4 regions of the Streptomyces sp. NPDC026301 genome follow, and region 2 is predicted to be linked to each of the others. Evidence: riboswitches for the same ligand, from Rfam matches in the RefSeq annotation. Region 2 holds a riboswitch; each other region holds the start of a gene.
The links. Region 2 has a riboswitch for cyclic di-AMP ahead of ACZ4MH_RS10500 (C40 family peptidase). Riboswitches for the same ligand answer to the same signal wherever they lie in the genome.
Positions count from the first base shown of each region.

Region 1: it holds a riboswitch for cyclic di-AMP, as region 2 does, so the genes downstream of both, ACZ4MH_RS15440 (transglycosylase family protein) here and ACZ4MH_RS10500 (C40 family peptidase) in region 2, are expected to answer to the same signal.
Region 3: it holds a riboswitch for cyclic di-AMP, as region 2 does, so the genes downstream of both, ACZ4MH_RS26795 (M23 family metallopeptidase) here and ACZ4MH_RS10500 (C40 family peptidase) in region 2, are expected to answer to the same signal.
Region 4: it holds a riboswitch for cyclic di-AMP, as region 2 does, so the genes downstream of both, ACZ4MH_RS25300 (M23 family metallopeptidase) here and ACZ4MH_RS10500 (C40 family peptidase) in region 2, are expected to answer to the same signal.

Region 1 covers NZ_JBVHPN010000008.1:29,890-34,006, forward strand. The annotation lists gene eno (phosphopyruvate hydratase) at 1-524, opposite strand, end outside; gene ACZ4MH_RS15440 (transglycosylase family protein) at 864-1,553, opposite strand; cyclic di-AMP (ydaO/yuaA leader) riboswitch at 1,557-1,724, opposite strand; gene ACZ4MH_RS15445 (transglycosylase family protein) at 2,000-2,953, opposite strand; gene ACZ4MH_RS15450 (cytochrome P450 family protein) at 3,272-4,117, opposite strand, start outside.
Region 2 covers NZ_JBVHPN010000005.1:175,418-179,534, reverse strand. The annotation lists gene ACZ4MH_RS10500 (C40 family peptidase) at 81-1,262, opposite strand; cyclic di-AMP (ydaO/yuaA leader) riboswitch at 1,271-1,450, opposite strand; gene pcrA (DNA helicase PcrA) at 1,742-4,117, shown strand, end outside.
Region 3 covers NZ_JBVHPN010000017.1:20,290-24,406, forward strand. The annotation lists gene ACZ4MH_RS26785 (aldo/keto reductase) at 1-789, opposite strand, end outside; gene ACZ4MH_RS26790 (VOC family protein) at 869-1,300, opposite strand; gene ACZ4MH_RS26795 (M23 family metallopeptidase) at 1,770-2,948, opposite strand; cyclic di-AMP (ydaO/yuaA leader) riboswitch at 2,960-3,102, opposite strand; gene ACZ4MH_RS26800 (DUF2332 domain-containing protein) at 3,378-4,117, shown strand, end outside.
Region 4 covers NZ_JBVHPN010000015.1:71,571-75,687, reverse strand. The annotation lists gene ACZ4MH_RS25305 (M16 family metallopeptidase) at 1-1,039, shown strand, start outside; cyclic di-AMP (ydaO/yuaA leader) riboswitch at 1,384-1,541, shown strand; gene ACZ4MH_RS25300 (M23 family metallopeptidase) at 1,554-2,387, shown strand; gene ACZ4MH_RS25295 (GntR family transcriptional regulator) at 2,652-3,350, shown strand; gene ACZ4MH_RS25290 (HPr family phosphocarrier protein) at 3,605-3,886, opposite strand.

The sequences.
Region 1 (4,117 bases), on a different contig from region 2:
AAGGACTCCGCGCCGATCGGGGCGATCATGAACTCCTGGATGTCCACGTTGGAGTCGGCGTGCGAGCCGCCGTTCAGGATGTTCATCATCGGGACGGGCAGGACGTGCGCGTTCGGGCCACCGAGGTAGCGGAACAGCGGCAGGTCGCTGGCCTCGGACGCGGCGTGCGCGACGGCCAGCGAGACGCCCAGGATCGCGTTGGCGCCCAGGGAGCCCTTGTTGTCGGTGGCGTCCAGGTCGAACATCGCCTGGTCGATGAGGCGCTGCTCGGTGGCGTCGTAGCCGACCAGCTCGGGGCCGATCTGCTCGATGACGGCCAGCACGGCCTTCTCGACGCCCTTGCCGAGGTAACGGTTCGGGTCGCCGTCACGCAGCTCGATGGCCTCGAAGGCGCCGGTGGAGGCGCCCGACGGCACGGCCGCGCGGCCGGTGCTGCCGTCGTCGAGGCCGACCTCGACCTCGACCGTGGGGTTGCCTCGCGAGTCGAGGATCTCGCGAGCTACGACGACGTCGATCGACGGCACGTTGTCTCCTTCGTGGGTTTCTGGAGTTCTGCAGCACGAGCCTAACGGCCCACGGCTCCTACGCCTGCCCCTAGCCCCGTCTGTGAGACGAAAAAGGACCCAAAGGCCCGCAATACGGGAGGTAGCGTCCGCATTTTGTAGCGGACGTACCGGGCAAAACGGTCCGTACGCATCTGAGCGGCGGCCCGCCCGGATGCCGGTGCACTGCCCCGCCGCGCCAACGCGAAAGCCCCGCCGTGGCGCGCTCGGGGGGACGCGTCGCGGCGGGGCGGTCTCACGGGGCGGCTCTCACGCCTGCCGGGTACCGGCTCGGACGTTGAGGTGCCGGCCTGTACCGGCTCAGACGTTGAGCTTCTGGCCGGGGAAGATCAGGTTCGGGTTGCCGCCGACGACCGACTTGTTCTTCGCGTAGACGGTCTTCCAGTCGGCGCCGTGCGCCTTGGCGATCTTGCCCAGGGTGTCGCCGGACTTCACGGTGTAGTTGCCGTGGCCGGTCACCGGCTTCGGGTCGGCCTTGGGCTGCACGGGCTGCGGCTGCGGCGCGGCCTGCTGCTTCGGGGCCTGCTGCTGCGGCGCGGCCTGCTGCTTCGGCGCCTCCTGCTTCGGGGCGGCCTGCTGCTGGACCTGGCCGGAGCCACCGGTGTTCACCTGCGCGGACGGGCCACCGGCGGTCAGGCCGCCGGCACCGGCGCAGCCCCAGGCACCCGGGCCCTGCATGGCGAGCAGCTTCTCGGCGGTGGCGATCTGCTGGTCCTTGGTGGCCAGGTCGGCGCGCGGGGCGTACTTGGTGCCACCCGCGGCGGCCCAGGAGCTGTTGTTGAACTGCAGGCCGCCGTAGTAGCCGTTGCCGGTGTTGATCGACCAGTTGCCACCGGACTCGCACTGGGCGACCTTGTCCCAGGTGGCGACCGAGGCGGCGTTGGCGGAACCGGCGGCCATCAGCGGGACGGCCACGGCGGCGCCTGCGACACCGGCGAGCGTGGCGACACGGACGGCCTTCGAGGGGCGGCGGTGCTTGCCCTTGAGCATGTTGTTCTCCCTCACCGACGCCTGCGAGGTGAGCTGTCGGGTTCGGGCTGTGAGTGGCCCGGCCGGATGCGCTGTCGCACATCCGGCTTCACCCCAAGCCGGCCGCTGCGTTTCCGCTGCGTACGGCACTTACCTTGGGTCCCCCGCTCCTGCCTACGGCGCTTGCGCGACGGTTGTCCGACCGATCACCGGCAGGATTCGGCGAATGATCGGCGGGCTCGCTTGGTGCGAGCGGTGAAGAACGTAAACACACACCCCTCGGCGGTTCAAACCACCTTTTCGCAGGACACTTTGCGGTTTTCGATCACCGGTGGCATCCGTTTGCGCAGGTCGAACACGGTATGGAAAGAACGGACAGGGCGGACGGAATACCTCGGGACGAGACCCATGTCTCACTTTCCCCAAATGGGGGCAACCATCCCGCACTTACGCCGTGCGGCCCGCGGTCACTGGCCGAGGTCGAGGCGCTGACCTGGCTGAATAAGGTCCGGATCAGCTCCGACGACACCCTCGTTGGCGTCGTAGAGGCCGGCCCACCCCTCGGCCAGCCCGTGCTCCTCCGCGATCGCGGAGAGGCTGTCGCCCGGCCGCACTGTGTACACGCCGTCGCCCTCCCCGGTACCGCGGTGGGCGTCACCGCCGCGCGAGGCGTGCCGCCCCTCGGGACGCCCGTCCTTGCCGTCGTCGGTACCGCCGCGGTGCCGGCCGGTACCGGGCGCGGAGGCGCCGCCGTCGGACGACGCGGGCGGCTCGGTGGCCCCCTCGGAGGGCTGCGCGGAGTCCGAGGGCTCGGTCGACGGAGCGGTCGACGGGTCGGTGGTGGGGTCGGCCGACGGGTCGGCGGTGGGCTGCTCGGAGGCGCCTTCGGAGGGCCGCGCGTCACCGGAGTCCGTGCCGTCGCCGGACGGCGTGGCGGAGGGCGTGGCCGACGGCTCGTCGGTGGCACCATCCGTGGCGCCGTCCGTGGCGCCGCCCGACGGCTGGGTGTCGCCGGAGTCGCTGCCGCTCGCGGAGCCGTCGTCGGAGGGCTGCGGCGCGGGCGTCTGCGTGCTGCCCGGGTCCACGTCGGGTATCAGCCCGTCCAGGTCGAGGCCGGCGTTCACCGAGCAGCTGGGCCAGGCATCCGGGCCGCGGTCGTTCAGTACCGACTCGGCGACCGCGATCTGCTGGGCGCGGCTGGCCAGGTCCGGACGCTCGGCGTAGGACTCGCCGCCGTAGTCCTTCCACATCTGCAGGGTCAGCTGCAGCCCGCCGTAGTAGCCGTTGCCGGAGTTGGCGCTCCAGGTGCCGCCGCTCTCGCACAGCGCGACGCGGTCCCAGGTGGCGGTGTCGGCGGCCTGGGCCCCGCCCGCCGTCAGCAGCGGCAGGGCCAGCCCGGCCCCCGTGACGGAGGCCGCCACCAGGAGGGCGGGAGCCTGACGGGGGCGGCGGTGTCTACCGTTGCCGGAGCGCATGCGAGTGCCTTTCGAGCGGCGGCTTGAGTTGTCGCACGCAAGGTAGCGGGGGCCCGGTCCGGTCTCAACCCGGTGTAGCGGAGATCACGCGTAGATCACGCTGCTGACGCCAGGTCAGTTCGTCTCGACCCGGGCACCCTTGGCGCATTCCGGTACGTCCGCGATTTCCCGTTCTGACGGGCCGTCGGAAGCGGGCGCCCGCCCCGCCCGGGACGATGCGCTATGCGCCTTTTGCGCGCCGGACGGCACGCCCTCCGGAACGACTTACTCCGCGCTTTCCGGAATAGCCGGATCCGCGTCTTGCGGAGCGATCGATTCCGGGCCTTGCGGGGTGGCTGGCTCCGCGCCTCTCGGGGTGGTCGGCTCCGCGCTTCCCCGTACGTCCGCCGCGCCCTCCGGCGTGAACTCCACCGGCAGCGCCCGCAGCCCGCGCATGATGAGGCCGCCGCGCCACCGCAGGTCATCGGGGGCGGCGGCCAGCCGGAGGTCGGGCAGCCGGGTCAGCAGGGTCGCCAGCGCGGCACGGCCTTCGAGGCGGGCGAGTGGCGCGCCCAGGCAGTAGTGGATGCCGTGCCCGTACCCGAGATGCTGGTTGTCGCGGCGCCCGAGATCCAGGGTGTCCGGCTCCTCGAACCGCTCCGGATCCCGGTCGGCGGCCGCCAGTACCACCAGTACCGGGTCCCCCGCGGCAATCGACTGCCCGCCGATCGTCAGCTGCTGCGTCGCGAACCGCCAGGTCGCCAGCTCCACCGGACCGTCATAGCGCAGCAGTTCCTCGATGCCGGTCGCGAGCAGCTCCTCGTCGCCCGCGGCCAGCGCGGCCTGCAGCCGCGCCCGCTGCTCCGGGTTGCGCAGCAGCGCGTACGTACCGTTCCCGATCAGATTGACCGTCGTCTCGAACCCGGCGAACAGGAGGATGAAGGCCATCGCCGCGGCTTCGTTCTCGGTGAGGTGCTCGCCGTGGTCGGAGGCGCGGATAAGGGCCGAGATCAGGTCCTCGTCCTCGGACTCCACCGCCGCCAGCGACTCCCGCTTGCGGTGGATCAGATCGGCCAGATATGCCCGCATCTTCTTCACCGACCGGGCGACCCCGCCCCGCGGCCCGCCGCC
Region 2 (4,117 bases):
CACCTTCGGCGCGACGAACCGCGCGACTGCCTCGTTCTCCGGGGCGGTCGCGCGGTTCGTCGTTTCCGGGCATGTGCCGCTCAGGCCGGCCGTACGCTCCCGTAGATCGGCATGTAGTAGATCGACTCCACGCGGACGCTCGCGCCCGGCTTCGGCGCGTGGATCATCTTGCCGTCGCCGATGTACATCCCGACGTGGCTGATGTCGTCGTAGAAGAACACCAGGTCACCGGGGTGAAGGTCCTTCGTCGCGACCCGCGTGCCGGTCTTCACCTGGTCCCAGGTCGTCCGCGGCAGCGAGACGCCCGCCGCCTTCCACGCCGCCTGGGTCAGCCCTGAGCAGTCGTACGACGTGGGGCCGGTCGCGCCCCACACGTACGGCTTGCCCAGCTGCGCGCGGGCGAAGGTGAGCGCCTTCTCCGCCTTGGTTGCGTACGCACCATCGGGCACCCCGGAGCCCGACCCCGTACCGGACCCGGTATCACCCCCGGAGCCGGTCCCGGACCCGCCGTCCGTACCGCCCGATCCGTCGTCCTGGTGCTCCCGCTGCTCGCGCTCGGCCTGCTCCCGCGCCAGCCGCTCGGCCTTGCGCTGCGCCTCGGCCTTCTTCTTGCGGTCCAGCTCCGCCAGCCGCGCCTTCTCCTGCGCGGTCAGCCGGGACAGCAGCTGCCGGGCCTCGGTCAGCTTGTCCTGGACGTCCCGCTTGGACGTCTTCAGTGACTCCTGGGACTTCTGCAGCTCCTCCAGGCTCCGGGTCGCCTGCGCCCGCTTGCGCGCGGCCTGCGCCTGCTGGTCCTGGTAGTCGGCGACCGCCTCCTGCTGGCGGCCGGTGAGCCGCTCCATCAGGTGGTTGCGGTCCACGAACTGCTGCGGGTCCCGGGCCAGCATCAGCTGGGCGGTCGGGCTCAGCCCGCCGGAGCGGTACTGCGCGGAGGCGAAGGTGCCCAGCTCGCGCCGGGCCTCGTTCATCTTCTCGGTCCGCTGGGCCGCGGCCTCGCGCAGCCCGTCCACCTTCTCGCGCTGCGTGCCGGCGCGCTCCTTGGCGGCGTTGTACTTCTGGGTGGCGACCTCGGCCTGCCGGTACAGGCCGTCGACCTTCTTCTTGACCTCTTCTATGGAGGGCTTGGGGTTTCTGGGTGCCGCGTCCGCGCTCTGGGTGAGCAGCGTGACGGAGGCGAGCGCCGCGGTGGTGAGCCCGGCCGCCGTACGGCGGTGCGCGGGCACGGCGAGGATGCGGGTGCGCGGCTTGCGATGAGACGCCAAGGCCGGCGACTCCTTCCGTGGACCGCCTACCGGGTTAGCTGTCGGGTTCGGGCGCGTGCCGCATCGCTGCGGCCGTACTACGGAAGGTGCCCTACGGCCGTACGGATCGCTCCGTGCCGGCCGATTCACCCCGGTCGTGCGTGTGGGTCCCCGGCTCCGGCCCGCCCTGGGTGCGGCGGTACGGACTCGGCGGGGCGGCCCGTGCCGGCGCTTTCGCCGGGCGGTGGGGCGGGCTGCCCGGTCGGCACGGTAGCCAACTCGTGTGACTTCTGTGAAGGCTGATGTTCGATATGCCCGAAACCTTTTCGTGATCTCGTCGTGTCCGGGTCGATGCCGGACCGGTTCCGACCACGCACTGTCCGGTGCCGTTCTCTGCCCGTGACCGCCCGCCTCGTGCCGTATTCTCCGCACCCCCGTAATCCCCGGAATTTCGCGGCCGGGGCCGGGTTGTCGGTGGGGCGGCCTAGACTCGGTGGGCGATGAGCAGCCTCTTTGACGACAGCTTCCTGGCGGACCTCGATTCCAAGGACGAGGAGCCGCCGCCTCCCGAGGACGAGGACCGTCCGGCAGCGGAGGAGGTGCCGCACGACCTCTTCGGCGGCCGCTTCGACGCGCCCGTGCAGCGGGACGCGTACTACCGCGACGGCGCCGCCCGCCCCGCAGTGGACCCGGCCGCGCTGCTGGAGGGGCTGAACGACGAGCAGAAGGCCGCCGTCGTGCACACGGGCGCGCCGCTGCTCATCGTCGCGGGCGCCGGCTCCGGCAAGACCCGCGTCCTCACGCACCGCATCGCGCATCTGCTCGGCGCGCGCGGCGTCCACCCCGGCCAGGTCCTCGCGATCACGTTCACGAACAAGGCCGCGGGCGAGATGAAGGAGCGCGTGGAGGAGCTGGTCGGCCCGCGCGCCAACGCCATGTGGGTGTCCACCTTCCACAGCGCCTGCGTGCGCATCCTGCGCCGCGAGTCCAAGAAGCTGGGCTTCACGTCGTCGTTCTCGATCTACGACGCCGCCGACTCCAAGCGCCTGATGGCCCTGGTCTGCCGCGACCTGGACCTCGACCCCAAGCGCTTCCCGCCCAAGTCCTTCAGCGCCAAGGTCTCCAATCTCAAGAACGAGCTCATCGATCACGAGGACTTCGCCGGGACGGCCGCCGACGGCTTCGAGAAGACCCTCGCCGAGGCGTATGCGATGTACCAGGCGCGGCTGCGCGAGGCCAACGCCCTGGACTTCGACGACATCATCATGACGACGGTGAATCTGCTGCAGGCGTTCCCGGACGTCGCGGACCACTACCGCCGCCGCTTCCGGCACGTGCTGGTCGACGAGTACCAGGACACGAACCACGCCCAGTACACCCTCGTGCGCGAGCTGGTAGGCCCCGGGACGCCCGAGGTGCCCGCCGCCGAGCTGTGCGTCGTGGGCGACGCCGACCAGTCGATCTACGCCTTCCGCGGCGCCACGATCAGGAACATCCTCCAGTTCGAGGAGGACTACCCGAACGCGACCACGATCCTGCTGGAGCAGAACTACCGCTCCACGCAGACGATCCTCTCGGCCGCCAACGCCGTCATCGAGCGCAACGAGAACCGCCGCCCGAAGAACCTCTGGACGGACGCCGGCACGGGCCCGAAGATCACCGGCTATGTCGCCGACACCGAGCACGACGAGGCGCAGTTCGTCGCCGACGAGATCGACCGGCTGACGGACGCGGGCGAGACCAGGGCCGGCGACGTCGCGATCTTCTATCGTACGAACGCCCAGTCCCGTGTCTTCGAGGAAGTCTTCATCCGGGTCGGGCTGCCGTACAAGGTCGTCGGCGGCGTGCGCTTCTACGAGCGCAAGGAGGTCCGGGACGTCCTCGCGTACCTGCGCGTGCTGTCCAACCCCGAGGACACCGTCCCGCTCCGCCGCATCCTGAACGTGCCGAAGCGTGGCATCGGCGACCGCGCCGAAGCGATGATCGACGCCCTCTCGGCCCGCGAGAAGATCACCTTCCCGCAGGCGCTGCGCCGCGTCGACGAGGCGTACGGCATGGCCGCGCGCTCTGCGAACGCCGTCAAGCGCTTCAACACGCTCATGGAGGAGCTGCGGACCATCGTCGAGTCCGGCGCAGGGCCCGCGACCGTCCTGGAGGCCGTCCTGGAGCGCACGGGCTATCTGGCCGAGCTCCAGACGTCCACGGACCCGCAGGACGAGACCCGCATCGAGAACCTCCAGGAGCTGGCCGCGGTCGCCCTCGAATTCGAGCAGGACCGCGACGAGGCCAACCCTGGCACCCTCTCCGACTTCCTGGAGCAGGTCGCCCTGGTCGCCGACTCCGACCAGATCCCCGACGAGGACGAGGAGGGCACGGGCGTCATCACGCTCATGACCCTGCACACCGCGAAGGGTCTGGAGTTCCCGACCGTCTTCCTGACCGGCATGGAGGACGGCGTCTTCCCGCACATGCGCGCGCTCGGCCAGACCAAGGAGCTGGAGGAGGAGCGGCGGCTGGCGTACGTCGGCATCACGCGCGCCCAGGAGCGCCTGTACCTCACCCGCTCCACGATGCGCAGCGCCTGGGGCCAGCCCCAGTACAACCCGCAGTCCCGCTTCCTGGAGGAGATCCCGGACGAGTACGTCGAGTGGAAGCGGACCGGGCCCGCGACGCCCTCCGCCTCCATGGGCGGGCTGTCCTCCGGCTCCTCCGGCCTGTCCGGCGGCTTCGGGGCCTCGTCCTCGGTGTCCTCCTCGCGGAGCAAGGCGGGCCCGAGCGGCTTCGCGACCCGGCGGGCGAAGGACCGCCCGGTGGTCGCGCTGACGATCGGCGACCGCGTCACGCACGACAGCTTCGGGCTGGGCACGGTCGTCGGG
Region 3 (4,117 bases), on a different contig from region 2:
GCGGCGGCCGCGCTCGGTGGCGAGGTGTGCGGCGGCCTTGCCGGAGCGGGCGCTGTCCACGTCGGTGCCCGGACGGTACTTGCCGGTCAGGAAGCCGGAGGCAAGGCCGTAGTACGGCATGGCGCCCAGACCGTGGCGGGCGGCGATGTCGCGCAGCGGGCCCTCGTACGTGTCGCGGGAGACGAGGTTGTAGTGCGGCTGGAGGGCGACGTACTTGGCCAGGCCCTCGCGTTCGGAGAATTCGAGTGAGGCCTGGAGCCGCTCGGGCGAGATGTTGGAGGCGCCGATCTCGCGGACCTTGCCGGCCTTCACCAGGTCGTCGAGGGTGGAGATGATCTCGGAGACCTCGACGGACTCGTCGTCGTAGTGGGTGTAGTAGAGGTCGATGTGATCGGTGCGGAGGCGGGTCAGGGACTCGTCGACGGCCGCCTTGATGTTGGCGGCGGACAGGCCCTTGCGGTCGGGGAGGGCGCCGACCTTCGTGGCGATGACGAGGTCGGAGCGGTTGCCGCGGGCGGTGTGCCAGTCGCCGATGATCGTCTCGGATTCGCCGCCCTTGTTGCCGGGGGCGAAGACGGAGTAGGCGTCGGCCGTGTCGATGAAGTTGCCGCCGGCCCCGGTGAACGCGTCCAGCACCTCGAAGGACGTCGCCACGTCGGCGGTCCAGCCGAAGACGTTGCCGCCGAGGGAGAGGGGGGAGACCGTGAGCGAGCCCAGGGGCTTGGTGGCGGCGACGGGGACGGGGCCGTGGCCGGGCGTGGGGGCGGAAGAAGCGGAAGACGTGGACATGTGAGCGTCAGCGGGGTTGGGAGGCGGAGTTATTCCGGGACGTGACGGGGCGTCACTCGAATGCCGACTGCCTGCCGCCCTAGCGGTTACTGAGCGGGGACGGTGCCTCCTGGACCGTCCAGCCGTTGCCGTCGGGGTCCTTGAAGAACATGAAGGAGTTCCACGTCTCGCCGCGGCCTTCGGCCCAGCCCTCGGCGCCGAGATGCTGTACCGGACCGACCTCCACCCCGCGCCGTACCAGCTCCGCGTGGGCCGCTTCGATGTCCACCACGCACAGCTGCAGGCCCTGGAGCGAGCCCGGGGCCATGGCGGACTGGCCGGGTGCCGGCGGCAGGCCCTGGATGAGGGCGATCGAGCAGCGCGAACCGGGCGGGGTCAGCTGGATGATCCGTACCCCTTCGGCGACTTGCGAGTCCACGTCGGCCTTGAAGCCGCACTGTTCTTCGTAGAAGCGCTTCGCACGGTCCTGGTCGGTGACGGGGACGGTGACAACTTCGAGGGTCCACTCCACTGGGGCCGTCCTTGGCTCGGCGCCGTTCTTCTTGGGGCGCGGTGGCGGGGGCCCGTTCATTCTGCGGGAGCGGGATGGGTTGCGCTCGCCGGACGGCCGAAGATACGCCCGGCGGCCCGATGGCCCCCGCGGTGTGCGGGTGGCCATCAGGGCCGCCGTGGTGTGCGGGCCCGCGCTACGCGGAGACCCGGCCGTCGGCCACCGCCTCTCCCCTCCTGCTAGTACGCCCGGTTCCCGGTCGCGGCGGAGCGGGGCGCACGAGGCGGCGGCGACGGCGGACAAGTGCCCCGGACGGGCGGACGGAAGCCCGGCGGGCGGAGGATGGCCCGAAGGCGCGCCCGAAGACGACCCCGAAGGCGACCCCGGAGAGCGGGCGTTCTCAGACCTTCACGCCATCGTCGTCATCAGACGTCGTCATCAGACGTCGTCGTCAGGCGTCGTCGTCAGGCGTCGTCGTCAGGCGTCGTCGTCAGACCTTCAGCCCGTGGTCGCGCAGCCACGGCATCGGGTCGACCGGCGTGTCCGGGCTCGGGCGGACCTCCAGGTGGAGGTGCGGGCCCGTGACATTGCCAGTGGCGCCGACCCGGCCGATGACGTCGCCGGCGTTCACCTTGCCCGAGGTCTTCACCATCGAGGAGAGGTGGCAGTACCAGAGCTCGGTGCCGTCGTCGAGGGTGACGACGATGCGGTAGCCGTACGAGCCCGCCCAGCCGGCCTGCGTGATCGTGCCGCCGTGCACGGCCTTGGCCGGGGTACCGGTCGGGGCGGCGAAGTCCAGCCCTGTGTGGTCGGCGGCCCAGCGGTCGCCGCCCTGTCCGAAGGTGGCGGTGATGGTGAAAGAGGAGACCGGGAGGGTGTAGCTCTTGGCCAGTTCGGCGAGCTCGGCGGCGCGGGCGGCGGCCGCCTTCTTGCGCGCCTCTTCCTCGGCCTTGGCCTTGGCTTCCGCCGCGGCCTTCTTCTTCGCGCTCTCGGCGTGCTTCTGGCGCTCGGCCGCGTCCGCCTCGGCCTGCTGGACCGCGGCCTGTTCGGCGGTCTCGCGGGCCTCCTGGTCGGCGGAGCTCTGCGCCTGTTCGGCCTGCTCCAGGATGCGGGCGCGGAGCGCCTCGCCGCCGCCCTGCGCGGACTCGCCGCCGCCCGCCCGGGTGAACGGGCCGCCCTGCGCACCGTCCGCGCCCGTACCGGAGGAGTCGTGGGAGACCAGACCGCCGATGCCCGGCAGGCTCTCCGCCGCGGGGAGTTTCTCGGATACGTGTTCGGCCATGCTGCCCAGGTCGGGCATGGATATGGAGACCTGCGGCTTGCCCTGCGCGGAGGCCATGCCGCCCGCGCCGACCGCCGCGATGACGCCGACGCCCAGGACCGTACTGCTGCGGGCGAGGCCGCCGCCGCGCTGCTTGGCCACGCGGTGCCGGCCGCGTACGGGGCGTACGGACTCCTCGGTGGGGTTCCACTCCTCCCACGGGCCGCCCGCCGCACCCGGATCGCTCACGGCGGGGAAGGTGGCGGTGTCGGCGGGCGCCGGCTCGGCGTGCGTCCTGGGGGACTCGTGGGTGCCGTGCGCCGCGTACGCATCGTGGGTGCGGTACGAGTCGTGCGCGAGGTGCGGGGACCCGGGAGACGGGTCGGGGGCAGGCTTGTTGGACGCCACGGGGGCGCACTCCTTTCCTTCCTTCTCGCCTACCGGGTTAGCTGACGGGTTCGGAGCAGGAAGGTCTCCTACGGGCGGCTCCGGGGGGAGTCGTCCGATTCACCCCAAGGTGGTGGTTCCCCGGTTCCCTGGGCAGGTGGTGCGGTGGTGAAGTGCGCTTATGGGATTCGGCGTCGGCCGCGCGGTGCCGCCTCTTGCGACGGCTGGTCCGACCGCGCTGCGTTATCGGACAGTAATGGACGGGACGGCCGGATTCCAAGCGTTCCCCGGAATCCGTACGCCCGCTGAGCTGGACTTATGCCACCAGTCATGACCAAATGGGGGCGAGTTGACCGGGCATCGGAAACCCGTAGCGGACTGATCGTTTGTCAGTTGTTATGCGGAGGGGTGCGCAGCGATTACGTACAGTGAGAGCAGTAACGTCTGATCATGGTCGTCAACAGCGCGCAGGCAGTGGCGGATCGGTACGCGGAGTTCTCGTGGCAGCAGGCGCGGGGCGAGTCCGAAGCGCATGAGGAGCTGACCGCCCGCATCAGCCAGGACCCGGAATTCTGCGACTTCCTGGGCGCCTCCCTGCCGCCCGGCAACAAGCAGCAGCCCAATCTCCTGCTCGCCGCCGTCCGTTACCTCGACGGCCCGCACGCCGACCAGGGGCCGCGCGGCGACTTCGCGTACCGCACGTGGCGCGAGTGGACGATCCGGCACTGGGACGACGTACGCGACGTCATGATGCGGCGGCTCACGCAGACCAACGAACCCGCGCGCTGCGCCACACTGCTGCCGCTCCTCGCCCGGCTCCCCCAGCCGCTCGCGCTCCTGGAGGTCGGCGCGTCGGCCGGGCTGTGCCTGCACCCGGACCGGTACCGCTATCGCTACGACGACGGACCGGAGTTCGGCGCTCCGGACAGCCCGGTCGTCTTTTCCTGCCGTACGTCCCCGGGCACGCCGGTACCGACCGGGCTGCCCCGGATCGCCTGGCGGGCGGGGATCGACCTGAACCCGCTCGACGTGGCCGACGCCGACGACGTGCGCTGGCTCCAGGCGCTGATCTGGCCCGGGTCGACGCCCGATGCGGCGGAACGTCAGCGGCGTCAGCGCGACGCCATCGAGGCCGTACGGCAGGCACCGCCGGCTCCGCTCGTGCGCGGCGACCTCCTGGACGAGCTGCC
Region 4 (4,117 bases), on a different contig from region 2:
CTCCCGCCTCGTGAAGGCGCTCGGCCTGCTCGCCGACGCCCTGCGCGCCCCGGCCTTCCCGGACAGCGAGGTCGAGCGCCTGGTGCGCAACCGCCTGGACGAGATCCCGCACGAGCTGGCCAACCCGGCCCGGCGCGCCGCGATGGCCCTCTCCAAGGAGCTGTTCCCGGCCACCTCCCGGATGTCCCGGCCGCGCCAGGGCACCGAGGAGACGGTGGCGCGCATCGACGCCGCCGCTGTCCGCGCCTTCTACGAGGCGCACGTACGCCCCGCCACGGCCACCGCCGTCATCGTCGGCGACTTCACCGGGGTGGACCTCGACGCGGCGCTGGAGGAGACCCTGGGCGCGTGGACCGGCTCCGCCGCCGAGCCGGTGGCCGCCTCCCCCATCACCGCCGACGACAGCGGCCGTGTGGTCATCGTCGACCGGCCCGGCGCCGTCCAGACGCAGCTGCTGATCGGCCGCATCGGCGCCGACCGGCACGACCGCGTCTGGCCCGCCCAGGTGCTCGGCACGTACTGCCTGGGCGGCACGCTCACCTCCCGCCTGGACCGCGTGCTGCGCGAGGAGAAGGGCTACACCTACGGCGTACGGGCCTTCGGGCAGGTGCTGCGCTCCTCCGGTGACGGCACGGGCGCGGCGATGCTGGCCATAAGCGGTTCGGTGGACACGGAGTCCACGGGTCCGGCGCTGGAGGACCTGTGGAAGGTGCTGCGGACGCTGGCCGCCGAGGGCCTGACCGACGCCGAGCGCGACGTGGCGGTGCAGAATCTGGTCGGCGTGGCGCCGCTGAAGTACGAGACGGCCGCCGCCGTCGCCGGGACGCTGGCCGACCAGGTCGAGCAGCACCTCCCCGACGACTTCCAGGCGGAGCTGTACCGGCGCATGGCCGAGACCGGCACGGTCGAGGCGACCGCCGCCGCGGTCAGCGCCTTCCCGGTGGACCGGCTCGTCACGGTCCTGGTGGGCGATGCCGCGCAGATCGCGGAGCCGGTGCGGAAGCTGGGCATCGGCGAGGTGTCGGTCGTCACGGGCTGACGCGGGGCGGGCCGGCGGCGGTCGCGGACCGGCGCCGTCCCGGGGCGGTTGCGGTGGTGAATTCGCCTGCGCGGTACGGCGGAAGGACGGGCCGGAACGCGTCGTACCGGTCCCGTCACTGGGTGTCTTGAACCGTGCCAACGCCGCTCACATAGCAGGACATAAAGGGTCCCGGGCCGCCAAAGCGGCCCGGGATCTTCGTTTTTGTCCGGAATGCTGTAGGTGGTTGCCTCCGCCCCGTGTGGCGTCCGGCACAAACTCTCGATTCTGTTTGCTGATCGCGAGATGTCCCCTTTAGCGTCGGTCCGGCTGTTCGTCAGAACTGCGCCGCGCCCGCGGCCGCCGGACAGTCATCGCCGAGTCCCCGTACGGCGCGAGCCAGGGGAGCCGGGGACCCACATGTCCCCTTGGGGTGAATCGGCGTCCTCTCCGGAGGCCGCCGTAGGAGACCTTCCTGCTCCGAACCCGTCAGCTAACCCGGTAGGCGAGAAGGAAGGAAAGGAGTGCGCCGGTCATGGCGTTCACCCGTGCCACCGGCAAGCACCGCCGCCCCGGCCGTGCTGCCCGGACCACCCGCAACATCGCCGGCATAGCCGCCGCGACCGGTGTCGTCGTGTCCATCGCCTCCCCGGCGCTGGCCGCCGCCGAGGACCCGGCCGCCACCGACACCGGCCTGACCCGCGCCATCGCCGACACCGGCGACCGGGTCGCCGACAACATCGTGGCCCAGGCCGACGCGCAGGAGGAGGCCGCCGAGGTCGCCGCCGCCCGTACGCAGGTCGAGGACGCCGCCGTCAAGAACGCCGAGGCCGCCAAGAAGAAGGCCCAGGAGGCTCAGCGCAAGGCCGCGGCCGAGGCGGCCGAGAAGAAGGCCGCCGCCAAGAAGAAGGCGGCGGAGAAGCGCGCCTCGCGCTCCGACGCCCGTACCACGCTCAGCGCCAGTGGCTTCGTCGCGCCGATCGCCGGCAGCTACGTCTCCACCCCGTACAAGGCGTCCAGCGGCCTGTGGTCCTCCGGCAGCCACACCGGCATCGACTTCCACGCCGCCTCCGGCACCGCCGTCCACGCCGTCGGCGCGGGCACGGTCGTCGAGGCCGGCTGGGGCGGCGCGTACGGCAACAACATCGTCCTCAAGATGAACGACGGCACCTACACCCAGTACGGCCACCTGTCGTCCATCGGCGTCTCCGTGGGCCAGCGGGTCTCCGCGAACCAGCAGATCGCGCTGTCCGGCAACACCGGCAACACCACCGGCCCGCACCTGCACTTCGAGGCGCGCACCGGCCCGGAGTACGGCTCGGACATCGACCCGATCGCGTACCTGCGTTCGCACGGCGTCAGCGTCTGAGGGACCCGAGCCTCTGAGGGGCCGCGCACCGTACGGCGTTCCCCGTGTACCACCCGAAGCCCCGGCCCCCGGCCGGGGCTTCGGCGTCTCCGTATGCGCTCCCGTTGCGCTCCCGTCCCCGCCTCCCCGGAACTCCCGCCCATTGGCCAAAAAATATCCATGAATTCGTGACGGCCATCGGAAATGCCGGTCCGGTGTCATAGAGTCACGGAAAAGGCGCCGCCCGGACGGCGTTTCCAGAGGATTACGGCGGAGGCACGGACGATGCGAGGGAACATTTCGGCGCATGCGGTCTGCACGGCGATTCGCGACGACATCGTCTCCGGAACGTTCCCGCCCGGCTCCCGGCTGATCGAGGAACTGCTCGCGTCCCGGTACGGCGTCTCCCGCGTCCCCGTACGCGAAGCGCTGCGCACGCTGGAGTCCGAGGGGTTCGTCACCACGCGGCGGCACGCGGGCGCGTGTGTGGCCGAGCCGACCGAGCAGGAGGCCGCCGACCTCCTGGACATCCGCCTCCTCCTGGAGCCCCTGGGCGCCGCCCGCGCCGCGGCCCGCCGCTCGGCCGCCCATCTGAAGGTACTGCGCGGCCTGGTCCGCCTGGGGCGTGCGAGGGCCCGCCACGGCAGCGCCGCCGACCTGCGGCAACTGGACTGCTGGTTCCACGAGACGCTCGCCCAGGCGTCCGGCAGCGCGAGCATGACGGCGCTGCTCACCCAGCTGCGCCGCAAGATCGACTGGGTGTACGCGATCGACCTGGACCAGCCGTCGCCCGGTGAGGCGGACCGGTCCTGGCAGGAGCACGGCGCGATCGTGGACGCGGTGGCGCGCGGCGACGCCGAGCGCGCCCGCGCACTGACCGCCGCCCATGTGGAGCACGCGCTGCCCGCCCACCGGCTGCGCCGTCCGGCGCCGGCGGTGAGGGAAGTGAAACGGTCCGTAAACACGGCGCGCGTCCGGAATTAACACCGCTGCCGTATACAACTCCTGGGGAATTCCGTACCCCTGCTCCGCCGTGCCCGAATTACTTTTGCGTGGGCCCGATTGTGCGTACCTGATTGCGTGCGCCCGAATGTCTTTTGCGTCGGATCCCGGCCGACGGGAAAGCGGGGAATTCCGTGCAATGCGAACGGCCCCGCCCATGACCCGTGTGCGGGTCACTGTGGCGGGGCCGTGACGGCGGTACCGGGCGGCGTACGGCCGCCGGTCTGCCCGAAGGGTCAGACCGTCTCCGGGAGCTCCTCGAGGCCCTCGGAGACGAGCTTTGCCAGGCGGTCCAGCGCGGCGTCGGCGCCGTCGGCGTCCGAAGCCAGCACGATCTCCTCGCCACCCTGGGCGCCCAGGCCCAGGACCGCGAGCATGGAGGCGGCGTTGACGGGGTTGCCGTCACCCTTGGCGATCGTGACCGGCACGCCGGAAGCGGTGGCCGCACGGACGAAGATCGAGGCGGGGCGGGCGTGCAGACCCTCGGCCCATCCGACATTGACGCGGCGCTCAGCCATGGTGTTGCCCTTCGGGTAGGGAAAGTTGTCTAGACCAGTCTCTCACGCGGGCACCGGTGGTCCGGTGTGCCCAGCCCCCGTGAGCGCTCGGATCCTAGAAGTCCAAGCCTGCGTCACGCCCAGGCTGTACGCATGCTGAGACCCGGTCGTACGCACCGTCCCGCCCCGGAGCACGTACGGTCGTCCCCGAGGCGCCCCGGACGCTTCGGCCGCCCCCGGATACGCACACGG